DNA from 3 places in the Paenibacillus sp. FSL P2-0089 genome. Region 2 is predicted to be linked to each of the others. Evidence: riboswitches for the same ligand, from Rfam matches in the RefSeq annotation. Region 2 holds a riboswitch; each other region holds the start of a gene.
What was found. Region 2 has a riboswitch for cyclic di-GMP ahead of NST69_RS19550 (thiamine pyrophosphate-binding protein). Riboswitches for the same ligand answer to the same signal wherever they lie in the genome.
Positions count from the first base shown of each region.

Region 1: linked by a shared signal. The riboswitch ahead of NST69_RS01590 (transglutaminase-like domain-containing protein) and the one ahead of NST69_RS19550 (thiamine pyrophosphate-binding protein) in region 2 are both predicted to bind cyclic di-GMP.
Region 3: linked by a shared signal. The riboswitch ahead of NST69_RS00375 (anti-repressor SinI family protein) and the one ahead of NST69_RS19550 (thiamine pyrophosphate-binding protein) in region 2 are both predicted to bind cyclic di-GMP.

Region 1 covers NZ_CP152006.1:380,625-384,933, forward strand. The annotation lists gene NST69_RS01570 (glycosyltransferase family 39 protein) at 1-165, shown strand, start outside; gene NST69_RS01575 (glycosyltransferase family 2 protein) at 262-1,239, shown strand; gene NST69_RS01580 (GtrA family protein) at 1,229-1,633, shown strand; gene NST69_RS01585 (class D sortase) at 1,702-2,355, shown strand; cyclic di-GMP riboswitch class I at 2,481-2,562, shown strand; cyclic di-GMP riboswitch class I at 2,636-2,716, shown strand; gene NST69_RS01590 (transglutaminase-like domain-containing protein) at 2,730-3,539, shown strand; rRNA gene NST69_RS01595 (16S ribosomal RNA) at 3,906-4,309, shown strand, end outside.
Region 2 covers NZ_CP152006.1:4,643,620-4,647,928, forward strand. The annotation lists gene NST69_RS19545 (methyl-accepting chemotaxis protein) at 1-939, shown strand, start outside; cyclic di-GMP riboswitch class I at 1,441-1,537, shown strand; gene NST69_RS19550 (thiamine pyrophosphate-binding protein) at 1,654-3,297, shown strand; gene NST69_RS19555 (carboxymuconolactone decarboxylase family protein) at 3,348-3,728, shown strand; gene NST69_RS19560 (hypothetical protein) at 3,880-4,230, shown strand.
Region 3 covers NZ_CP152006.1:92,626-96,934, reverse strand. The annotation lists gene NST69_RS00400 (hypothetical protein) at 1-603, shown strand, start outside; gene NST69_RS00395 (signal peptidase I) at 605-1,207, shown strand; gene NST69_RS00390 (TasA family protein) at 1,307-1,903, shown strand; gene NST69_RS00385 (TasA family protein) at 1,941-2,531, shown strand; gene NST69_RS00380 (helix-turn-helix domain-containing protein) at 2,853-3,185, shown strand; gene NST69_RS00375 (anti-repressor SinI family protein) at 3,331-3,474, opposite strand; cyclic di-GMP riboswitch class I at 3,509-3,612, opposite strand; gene NST69_RS00370 (2-oxoglutarate dehydrogenase E1 component) at 4,108-4,309, shown strand, end outside.

The sequences.
Region 1 (4,309 bases), 3.5 Mb from region 2:
AAGCTGCTTGACGGCAGGTTCCAGGGTGCCAACTATCTGCGGTACGCCTATGTTGCGGCCGCCGCCATTCTGTTTGTAATGTTCTATCCGGTATTGTCCGGCATGCAGGTGAACAGCAGTTATATCATTCATGTACTTCGCTGGTTCCCTTCCTGGGTATTCTAGGAGGGGAACTGTAAGAGCCGCATAGTTGCTCAAAGCTGATGTTGATGAAGCGCATCAAGGAAGCTGTGGCTTACAATAAATTGAGGAGGAACCCTTGTGAAGGCCAGATATAGTGTAATTGTGCCCATGTATAATGAGGAGGAAGTCATTCAGATAACCTACGAACGGCTCAAAAAAGTAATGGATGAGTGCGGGGATTCCTATGAGCTCGTGTTCGTCAATGACGGCAGCCGGGACCGTACGGCTGAGATTATGCGCGAAATCAGTAATAGGGATGAGCATGTCAAGCTGATTGACTTCTCCCGTAACTTCGGCCATCAGGTGGCGATTACGGCGGGTATGGATTATGCTGAAGGCCAGGCTGTTGTGGTGATTGACGCAGATCTCCAGGACCCGCCGGAGGTCATCCTGCAGATGATCGCCAAGTGGAAGGAAGGCTATGAGGTAGTCTATGCCAAGCGGCTGAAGCGCCACGGAGAGACCTTCTTTAAGAAGGTGACAGCCAAAATCTTTTACCGTCTGCTCAGCAGCATGACCAGTGTGGAGATTCCCACAGATACCGGGGACTTCCGGCTCATCGACCGTAAGGTCTGCGATGTGCTGCGCGGCCTGAAGGAGAAGAACCGTTATGTACGGGGGCTGGTAAGCTGGGTCGGCTTCCGGCAGACCATGGTGGAATATGTGCGGGAGGAACGCTTCGCCGGGGAGACGAAATATCCGCTCAAAAAAATGATCCGCTTTGCGCTCGACGGAATCACCTCCTTCTCGCACAAGCCGCTCAAAATCGCCTCTTATGTCGGCTTCTTCCTGTCCTTCTCCAGCTTCATCTACCTGTTTCTGGTCTTATTCCAGAAAGTCTTCACCTCTTGGACTGTGCCGGGCTGGGCATCCATTGTCGGGGTGAACCTGCTGTTTAACGGCATTGTGCTGATGCTGCTGGGCGTGATCGGGGAATACATCGGACGGATCTATGATGAATCTAAGGATAGACCGCTTTATATCGTACGCGAGACCCGAGGCTACCCGGAGGCAGAGGCCGAAGACACGCGGAAGGCAAGCGATTATGCAAGATAAGGCTTGGCGCGCAGGCATGATCCAATTTCTGAAATTCAATGCGGTGGGCCTGCTTAACACGTTCATTGATTTTGCAGTATTTACCCTGCTGCATTCCCTGGGCATGCTTAACACCCCTGCACAGATTATTTCCTACAGTGCCGGGACGGCCAATAGCTTTTTCTGGAATAAAAAGGTGACCTTCAAGGGAAGGGACAGAGGCGGGGATGGCCGCTTTGACCGGATGCAGCTGGTGAGATTTATTGTGCTGAATCTGCTGGTGCTGGGCATTTCGGTGCTGCTGATTCATCTGCTGACTGATCGGCTGGGCGTCCAGGTGCTGATGGCCAAGGTGCTGGTTACCTTTGTTACAGTAATCATTAATTTTTTTGGAAGCCGGAAGTGGGTATTTTAAAGAGAGCGTATATCTTGCCCGTATTCTTCGGAGGAAAGCACTTATTCTATATTGCGGAGGCGATTGTCATGCGGAAGTTATCCTATTTGATTATACTTGCCGGGGTCCTGATTATGCTCTACCCCAAAGGAAGCGAATGGTACGAGGACCGTCAGCAGCAGAAGCTGCTGGAAGAGGCTGAACAGGCCTATAGTGAAATCGTTCCTTCGGCTACGGCTCCTGCCAGCCAGGATCTGAGCAAGCCTTATGCGGAAGTCACCCAGCTGCTGGCTGAAGAGTCTGGTGCGGAAGAGCCGGTTCCCACTACAGCGCCCGAGCTTGAAGTGGGAGGCAAAATCACCGCTATTATTGAAATCGATAAAATCGATCTGAAGCTGCCTGTACTGGAGGGCGCCACCAAGACCAATATGAAGCATGCAGCCGCGCATATGAAGGAGACAGCTCCGATTGGCGCGGTAGGCAATGCAGCGATTGCGGCACATCGGTCAAGAACGGCAGGGCGGCTGTTCAACAGACTGGATGAGGTCGGTAAAGGGGATGCCATTACTGTTATTACAAGCGGACAGGAATACAAATATGTTGTATATGATGTATCTATTGTAGAGCCTACCGATATTTCAGTACTGAAGGGTAAGGATGATGATAAGATTCTGACCCTCATTACCTGTGATCCGCTTGTCAACCCTACCCACAGACTCATCATTCATGCAAAGTTGACCTGATTGTCATAGGACAATGCTGAGAAAGGTCAAAAAACATAAAATTTTAGTCTATTTTTGCGGGAATCTAGTGATTTGGGTCTTGCTAATAGATTGAGATATGGTAAGCTATAACTATGAAAGCTAATACACGATAACGGCAAACCTATCGAAAGGTAGGGACGCAAAGCTACAGGGCCTTCCCGTCATGGATGGCAGCCAGTTACCGAATGAAGAGGCTTTTTTTGTTTGTTTTCATTCTGAATCTGTCATTATGTGGCAGTAGATTGGACAGATAAAGCTTATACGATAACGGCAAACCTATCGAAAGGTAGGGACGCAAAGCTAAAGGGCCTTCCCGTAAGAATGGCAGCCAGCTACCGAAAGGGGTTTTATCCATGAAGAAGTTTTATTTAATGCTGATTACACTTTTTGTGATCGTCACTTCCGTGCAGACAGGCACTGCTCAAGCTGCTAATGCAGATTCAAGCTGGTTAAATGTTGGACAACTTGATCAAGGGGTTATCGGGGTTTCGTACGATGTTCCTAAAGACAAGAAGATGAAGCTCATGATTACCAAGGACAATAACAGCTATACTTACAACTTATACACTTCCAAACCGACCGAGACGTTCCCGCTGCAACAAGGTAATGGCTCTTACAAGGTCTCCGTTCTTGAGAATACTACCGGTAACAAATACAAGGTACTATCTTCCGAGACTGTATCTCTCTCAATGAGCAATGTGAATGCCGTATATTTGAGCTCTGTACAGAATGTAAAGTGGAGTTCTTCCGATAAATCCGTTCAAAAGGCAGCACAGCTTACAAAGGGTCTGACCACAGATGCAGACAAAGTTAAGGCTATCTACAATTACATCGTAGCTAACGTGAAATATGACTACTCTCTGGCCAACAGCGTAAGCACAGATTATATTCCGAACAACGACAACACACTGGCTACCAATAAGGGTATCTGCTACGATTACGCTTCCTTGTTCGCTACTATGCTCCGCAGTGAAGGGATTCCAACCAAGTTGGTTATGGGGAATACAAGCTATGTAACTTCATACCATGCCTGGAACGAAGTGTTCCTGAATGGCAAATGGGTGACGATTGATACTACAGTGGATGCAGGTCTGGGTAAGAAAACAGCATCAACTGAACTGATCAAATCAGCAAGCAAATATACTGCAGCGAAATTCTACTAAGAATAGCTGTAACTATAGCATTATCTGAGAATAACCCGCTTAGTCATTAAGCGGGTTATTTTTATTTATATAAAGGTTGCTTTTTAATAGAAGGATAGGTTATTATAAATAAGCGTTGTTGGAGCGGCAAAGGAAATGAGAGATTACTTAAATAAGTGATTTCAAAAATAAAGCTTGCATTGCTCAGATGGACGTGATATATTATAAGAGTTGCTGGTGACGATGACATCGACACTAACAACGAGCTTGATCTTTGAAAACTGAACAACGAGTGAGTATCTGGAAATCACTTCGGTGAGATCCAAAAATGAGAATGTAAATTCTCGTCAGATGTTTCAAAATGAGCAATCGCTCTTTCTAAATACCAATTTGGAGAGTTTGATCCTGGCTCAGGACGAACGCTGGCGGCATGCCTAATACATGCAAGTCGAGCGGAGTTTGAGAGGAAGCTTGCTTCCTTTCAGACTTAGCGGCGGACGGGTGAGTAACACGTAGGCAACCTGCCCTCAAGCCTGGGATAACTACCGGAAACGGTAGCTAATACCGGATAATTTCTTTTTTCTCCTGAGAGAAGAATGAAAGGCGGAGCAATCTGCTGCTTGGGGATGGGCCTGCGGCGCATTAGCTAGTTGGTGGGGTAACGGCCCACCAAGGCGACGATGCGTAGCCGACCTGAGAGGGTGAACGGCCACACTGGGACTGAGACACGGCCCAGACTCCTACGGGAGGCAGCAGTAGGGAATCTTCCGCAATGGGCGCAAGCCTGACGG
Region 2 (4,309 bases):
AAGCTCAAAAAAATCCTCACCGATGCCTCACAGATTACCCGTCAGGTTATGGACGCCAGCCGCGGGATTGAAGACAAGAATCAGAACCTGAAGTTTGTCATGGCGCAGGTGGCCTCCTCCTCCAATGAACTGGCCCTCGGTGCTAACGAAATCTCGGTGGATATCGCTGATATGACCGAATCGATCAAGGATATCGAAATCAAAGTCTCCAATTATACGAATTCCACCAAGGAAATGAATAAAAGGTCTGTACATACGCTGGAATTGGTAGAACAGGGACGGCAATCGGTGGATACCCAAGCCGAAGGCATGCGCAAGAACATCCAGGCTACCCAGAAGGTGGCGGATACTATCGAAGCCCTATCGCATAACGCACGAGGCATTACGATGATTACCAAGACGATTACCGAAATTGCTGAACAGACCAATCTGCTGTCGCTCAATGCTTCTATTGAAGCCGCCCGTGCAGGCGAGCATGGCCGCGGGTTCGCCGTTGTTGCCCAGGAGGTCCGCAAGCTGGCCGAGGAATCCACCGCTTCAACCAAAGAGGTGTTCGGTCTGGTACGCAGCATCGAAGCGGATATCAAGCAGGCTATCGATAACATCGCCATCAATGAAGAGGTAGTCCAGGTGCAGAATGAGATGATTACGGAGACAGCCAACATTTTTGCTCAAATTGTGCATAGTGTCCAATACATAACCGAGCAGATTGCCTCCTTTTCCGCAGAGAGTGACCTTATGCTGGAGAGCGCGCTCAAGATCTCCGGGGCGATCGAGAATATCTCAGCCATCACCCAGGAGACCGCCGCAGGGACGGAAGAGGTATCCGCAGCGATGAACGAACAGATTCATGCTCTTCAATCCGTAGCTGAGGAGACAGAGAAGATGACCTCCGCGGTCTTCAACCTGCAAAAAACAATTCATATTTTCAAATTTTAACCTCAGCACAAAGAGACACGCCTGCGGAATTTTCTGCGGGAGGTGTCTCTTTTTTTGGGCAAAACAAAGATTGTTATGTAATATTCACAAATTGTTGAAATTGTGCATAAGGGTAAAAAACGTGCTTTGCACTTCTTTACTATAGTCGTTCTATTGTCATGGCTTGTCTATAAGCTAATATCTCACATCACTATTACTTAAGTCCTATCACCGAAATATGTAATGCTGTATATCTAGTGAATTCTTAATGTTTTGCAGTAAATCAGGAATGTAATGAGGCTTTGTGCTCACTTCCCACATTAATCAACCTAAACGGCCATTTGCATTTTAAGACTTTAGTCTTCCAGGGACAACCATTTTCAAAAGTTTGAAAATCCAAATATTTAGCCATTTCCACTCCTGAATATTCGTCAAATTCCGAGTTTCTTCTCACAGGGGTTATTGACAAAAGCGGAGCAAGGAATATATTGTAAAGGAAAATTCTCCACAAATTCATTTATAACCGCATACCGGCAAAATTCACCGAAAGGGAATGACGCAAAGCCATGGATCTACAGTCTCATTTCTGAAGTGGGATCATGACAGCCAGGTTGCTGAAAAACTGTGAACGCCTTAGGTTTCGCGTTTGATTATGGTGATTCGTGCAACAGACCTGTGCTCCAATGGTGAGTACAGGTTTTCTATTGCTGACGTATACAAATAACAACTTGCGGGGTGGATGTTCTGAAGACAGTTGCAGATTATATGGCGGAAGCATTACACGATCTGGGAGTCACTCATTCTTTTGGAATCATAGGCAAGTCTATTTGCCCCATCGCTTTGAAAATGGTTGACTACGGTATAGAGTTCATCCCCGGCCGGCACGAATCCAGCTCCGGCTTCGCCGCCGGCGGTTATGCTCTGAAGACCGGCAGTCTCGGGGTAGCCTTCGGCACCTCCGGTCCGGGGGGAACGAATCTGCTCACCGCAGCAGCGCATGCCAAGGCCAATAATCTTCCCGTCCTCTTCATCACCGGACATCAGTCCATCAAGGAGCTGGGCATTCCCCAATGTCAGGATTCCACTTCCTACCTGGCTGATTTGGCGGATATGTTCCGGCCGGCCACCCTCTTCAGCAAGCTCGTTGAACGCGGCGATCACTTCAGCACGATTTTCAACCATGCCCTATCCATCGCCCTCGGTGACCAAAAAGGTCCGGTCCATCTCTGCATTCCGTTTGATGTGCAGACAGAGCGGCTCGCGGAATGCCGGATTGTTCTGCCGGAACGCGAGGGACTAGTCAGTTATCAGAACTATGACCGGGTCATCTCGGCGATTAATCAATCCGCTAGGCCGCTGATCATTGCCGGTAAAGGCGTCAACCGCTCAGGTGCCCATCAGGAACTGGTTCAGCTGGCCGAAACCTTCAACATTCCTGTAGTCACCTCTCCAGGCGGCAAAGGTGCAATAGCTCATGATCACCCGCTCTACCACGGTCCTGTCGGCGTTGGCGGCTCCTCGCACGGCGATGAATTGCTGAACAACAGCGACCTGTTCATTGTTCTGGGCTCCCGCCTGAGCGACATGACCATCTGCAACCTGAAGCCGGAGAATCATCCGCCGCAGCTGATCCAGTTCGATGTAGATCCAACCTTTGTCGGCAAAATACTGTCCTCATCCACCATCGCTGTCGGCGGGGACTTAAGGGACAACCTGGCACTGTATCTTCAGAAGCTGGACCCCTCTACGGTCACCAAGCATGAAATCACAATCTCCAATGCTTACAATGACGAGTTGCCCGTGCTGGCGGGGCTCTCTCTGGCTTCGGTAATGAGCACGATGAGCGACTTGATTCCTTACAACAGCAGCGTGTTTGTAGATGACGGCAGCCACGGGTTCAATGCTGTGAAATGGTTCAATGTCCGCAGGCCCGGCAGCTTCATATTCGATGCCTACTTTGCTTGCATGGGCAATTCAATTGGCATGGCGATCGGCGCCAAGACGGCTTCTCCCGGAGAGACTGTCTTCTGCATTACCGGTGACGGCTGTTTTATGATGCTCGGAACTGAAATAAACACAGCCGTTTGCAAGGACATTCCGGTGATTTTCATTGTGGTGAACAATAAGCAGCTGGATATGGCGCTTAAGGGTATGGAGAAAACGACTGGCCGGATTGACGGTACGATCTTCGAGGTTCCGATGGATGCCGTGAAATTCGCCGAATCGCTGGGTGCAGCCGGCTTCCGCTGCGAGACGCAGGAGGAGTTCGCTGCCGCAATCCAAGAAACTGTGGCACTTAACAAGGCAGCTGTAATTGAGCTGCTGACTGACCGTGATGAAATGCCTCCTACGGCCCACCGCACGCTGGATCTTACGTAAGGAAGCCGTATCCGCACACCTTTTCTAACCTACTATCAGGAGGACATATCGTGAACAAGAACATGAACAGCGGACTCGATCATTTCACTGATCTCTCAGGAGATTATGGGGCCAAGGCCCTGGCTCCGATCAAAGAGCATTTTCCGGAATTAGCCGAATATATCATGGGCAATGCCTATGGCGATATTTTTCAGCGGACCACGATTGGCTCTGACTGGAAGGAGATCGCGGTGATCTCGTCGCTGATTACGATGGGACAATATGAACAGCTGGGGGTTCATTATGTAATGGCGCTCCGCGTTGGCATGACCGTCGAGCAGATCAAGGGCGTGCTGCTGCATCTGACCCCTTGCGTCGGTGCCCCCCGGGTGATTTCGGCCTTTAATGTGCTGCTGGATACTCTGGAGGAAATCAAAGAAAAATCTTCATAAATCTACAAATTTCGACTTTTGATTGCACGTTTCAGTATGATCTGGTTATAATGAAGGCAAAATATCCCAAATCGAATTGCGGTTTTGTCGAATATAGTCGCAGGAATAACGTTTTGGAGGTATTGGAAATTACACTTAGGGAGAGATCAACATGGGACAATTTATTTTGAAGACAGATACTGCGAAGAAAGTAATCAATATTGAGCTGGAGGGAACCTTCTCTAACGAGGACGGGCTCAAATCTATACAGGCTTACCAGCAGACTATTAACCCGATCAGCCCTGCTGAATATGCACTAGAGATCGACTGCCGCAAGCTGAATGTAACCGCTCCTGATGTTGTACCGCTGCTTGAAGGCTGCTTCATCATGTTCAAGGCTGATGGCTTCCAGAAAGTGAGTCTTACCCTGGAAAATAACCCGATCCTCAAAATGCAGCTGGCACGCCTGGGCCGCAAAGCAGGACTTGAGAATCTGGAGATCACTTCAACCGTACAAGCTTAATAAATACAATTTAAACCTAAATCAGCCGCTTGAAACGCACAGGTTCATTCATTAAACCGGCTGCTAATGCTGGAAGAGA
Region 3 (4,309 bases), 3.2 Mb from region 2:
GAGCCTATCCTCTCATTCGTAACCAGCGCCTACCAAGCAGATTCGCAGGTATCCCCCGCGCTGCTAGCCACGTATGAGCAGTTGAATACAGAATTAACCGCGTCCAAGGATACCCTGTTCTCCACAATCCATACCTTACAGGAGCGGCTCACAGAAATCGCTGAAGCCAAAACAACCCTTGAGGACAAAGCGAAGGCACAGCAAGAGGAAGAGGAACGCCTGGCGCTTGAAAAGGCCGATAAAACCAGAGCGGAGGAAGCCCAGCGGCTCGCCATAGAGAAGCAGAAGGCTGCTGACGAAGCGCTGAAGCTGGAGAATGAACAAGCACAGAACCAGCCGGCCGCAACCAGTCTTCCTGACAAAAGCCAGCCGGGAGAGGAGCCTGCTCCCGCAGCGCCTGTAGAGGACAATCCAGTCCCCACAGCTTCAGCAGCAGCAGAGGTTATTCCCACTGCCACTCCGGCGTCTGAGATTCTTTTACCGGAAGCAACTCCAGATCCATTACCCGGCAGCGTAATTCCAGGCACTGTAATGGACGGCGCGCAGCCTGCTCCTACAGCTACACCGGCTCCACAATCTGAACCCAGCAAAGGCGGCGAATAAGATGCGCATCCGAAAAATAGTCAATACGATAATTTCCACTCTGATTCTTATAGTGTTCCTGGTGCTAATCACAGCCGTTGTCATCTCCAAAGCCTCCGGCGGCGAGCCCTCCTTCTTCGGCTACCAGATCAAGACGGTATTATCCGGCTCCATGGAGCCCGGCATCCAGACCGGTTCCATTGTGGCCATTAAGCCGGGCGGGGACATGACCCGGTTCCAGAAGGGCGATGTGATCACTTTTCTGAATCCCGATAATATCCTGATTACCCACCGCGTGGTCGCTGCCGAGCTGAACAGTGCTCTGGGGGAAGCCAGCTACACCACCAAGGGCGACAATAATGATTCAGCCGACACCGCAGCCGTCAGTTCCACGAATGTGGTAGGTGAGTACACCGGCGTGACCGTCCCCTATGTGGGCTATGCCATGAGCTTCGCAGTCTCCAAAGCCGGAAGCGTAGTGCTGATGATTATTCCCGGACTGCTCCTGCTTCTCTACGCGCTGTATTCTTCCTGGAAGGCCGTTGCGGCACTGGAAAAGAAGAATGCCCCGTCATCCGCAGCCAGCAGCGGCGGGCCGGATACTCTGACTGACCTCGTACAATGATCAATTGTTCTCTCCCGTTTACGAAACGCGGAGCCACAATACAGCTTGCCGGAAGCACCGGCTATGCACAAAGCAGACTCATAAGAGAGGGATGAACAAATGAACGTCAAAAAAACATTAGGTCTCGGCGTTGTATCGGCAGCATTAGGCTTAACCCTGGTCGGCGGAGGCACCTTCGCTTACTTCAGCAGCACTTCTACTTCCTCAGCTTCTTTTAACAACGGAACCCTATCATTACAATCTGATCCCTCCGTCATTGTTAATCTCAGCAATCTCAAGCCGGGCGATACCGTCTTACGGGACTTCAAGCTCAAAAATGACGGGACGCTCAATATTCCCAAAGTGGTACTGCGCACCTCATCGGCCATTACAGACGCCCAGGGAGACAACGGCTCCCATAATTTCAAGGATGATATTATTGTGACCTTCCTCGTGAACAAGGATAAGAAGGAATCGCCGCTCCTGGTCATCTCGCTGGCCGATCTGGAGCAGGAGAGTCCCGATCTGGTGGCCCGGGGAATTCTCGGAGCGATCTTAGGCGGAGAGAAGTCCGGCATCAAAGCCGGCACCTCGGATAACCTGACCATCCAGTTCGCCTTCAAGGAGACCCTCCAGCCGCAGAACTATTATCAGGGCGACACGCTTGCACTGACTCTGAATTTCGAAGCCAACCAGGAAAAAGGCACGCTCAAATAATTCCACAAAAACAAACCATTCGAGGAGGAAATAAATAATGGGTATCAAAAAAACATTGGGTCTTGGCGTAGCATCGGCAGCACTGGGCTTGTCTTTAATCGGCGGGGGCACCTTCGCTTACTTCAGCTCCACAGCTACCAGCACGGCAACCTTCGCAGCGGGTACGCTGAAGCTCGGCTCTTCCTTCAATACTCCGGTAGCGCTGACGAATCTGAAGCCGGGAGACTACACCGTCCGCACCTTCACCTTGTCCAATGACGGCACACTGGATATCAAATTCCTCAAGCTTGCCACCACTTACACCGTGACCGATGCCAAGGGCGATAACGCGGGCCAGGATCTCGGAGACCACTTCAAGGTCAAGCTCCTGGATAATACGTACACCGGCGGTTCACTAAGCGGTCATGTGCTGTCCGAGATCTCCCTGAAGGATCTGAAAAACACCCCCAGCTACGATCTCGTAGCAGCAGGTGTACTGCCAGGAGGGATTGCCGCCGCCGGGTCCAAGACCTTCAAGATCGCCTTCGAATTCGTAGACAACACGCTCGATCAGAACATTTTCCAGGGTGACGGCTTAGCTCTGAACTGGACCTTCGATGCTCTTCAAGGAGTGGGAGAAGCCAAGTAGATCAGGGGCCAGCCTATACAAGTGAAAATGGCTTTGCCGGCCTTTTATTAGGAAGGCAGCGTTTCAGCAATCCATCAAGACGGCATATCCTCCCTCATCCGGGCCGGGTATGCCGTTTCTTTTTTCCCGCTGCCGGGTTCAAGGATTTTTGTCCGTTTTGCGGATTTTTGTTATACTGACAAGAGAAAACGGCTTTGCCGGCCTTTGAACGGGCGGTACCGTTTCAACGAGAAAGATAAGGAGAATGTATAGCGCAAAGCATATAACTTCTTATTTTTCACCAAAAAAAGTACGGAGGGCGTTGTAATCGTGTCAGATACTATGGGAAGCCGCATCCACAAACTCCGGCTGGAGAAGGGCTATTCGTTATCCGAGCTTGCCGATAAGGCTGATGTGGCGAAATCATACCTCAGTAATGTGGAACGGAACATTCAATCCAACCCCTCCATTCAATTCATCGAAAAAATCGCTGACGCGCTTCAGGTATCCATTCATGCACTGTTGTATGGCGGACTGGCAGAGACGGAAGAACAGGCTCTGGACGGGGAATGGTTCCGGCTTGTTCAGGAGGCCATGGCCTCCGGTATAAGCAAACGCGAATTCAAGGAATTCCTCGATTACCAGAAATGGCGCATGGAACAAAAGGACAACTAGACGAGCATTATATGCCACAGGGAAGACTCCGCACGGCAGGGAGGCCACCTTCGGCGAAGGCAGCCTTTCAAGCGGCATACAGAAAAGGCACAGCGTACCGGACGCTGTGCCTTTTCTGTATGTATCCGAACAATGATGACCGCCCTTACATCGCCTGGAGCGCCTTCTCACTTAGAAACCGGCGGATATCCTCCGCCGCGATCCCCGCCTGCTTGGCAGACATCAGCAAGTGCACCCATTCTAAATCCAGATCTACTGCCTGCAGCTCGTCATTCCCCTGGTTGGACATATCCAAGAAATCTCCTCCTAGAATTTTCGCGTCCCCAGGCAGTCCGGCCATCATAGTAGTATTGCTACTTTGTAGTATTTCTACTTTAGATCCGAGACTTTGTGCCCCTGTCTTTCGGCAGGTTTACCTTTTACTGGACCCTTTCCATCATGAAAGGATCTGGCAAGAATCGATGAAACCGTTCTCCGCAATAACATTATACAAGATCATACGCAATTAGTGTGTCGTTTTCTGGAATTTTTTTATGAAAAAATGTGAGGAAACTTAGCTGAAATTGCCAGCGGCTTGTATAAATATTTCCAGTTCCAAGTTCAAACACTATCTAATAGTTTAAATATACTAAAGGGAACCCCATCCGCCCCGACTTGCCGCTGCACGCAACATCGTATAGAGACAATTACCCATTTGTATGTATAACGGGCTGTTATATGAGTTTTTTCTATTTATGATAGTTCCGTATGAATACTGTAATGAATCATGCCAAATTGCGAACGGATTGACCGAAAGTATGAATTGATTACCCCGCCGGAAAGTAGCACAATAGGATGAGAATGAAACCGCAAACATTTGCAGCTCCGCCAAGTGGCACACTGGATGCCTCGCGTGGAGTTTATCCGTTAGGAGGACCTATTCATGGCAGTCAAAGAGCCCTATAACGACACAGTATGGAGCAAATACTACGGCCCCAACCTGGGCTACATCCAAGAAAGATATGAGCAATTTGTCAAGGACCCCTCTTCTGTTGAACAGCATTACCGCGATCTCTTCACCGTATCCGGCCCCCCTCCACTGGCACCCGATGCCGAGAGGGCTCCAAGGCCTGCCGTATCAGCAG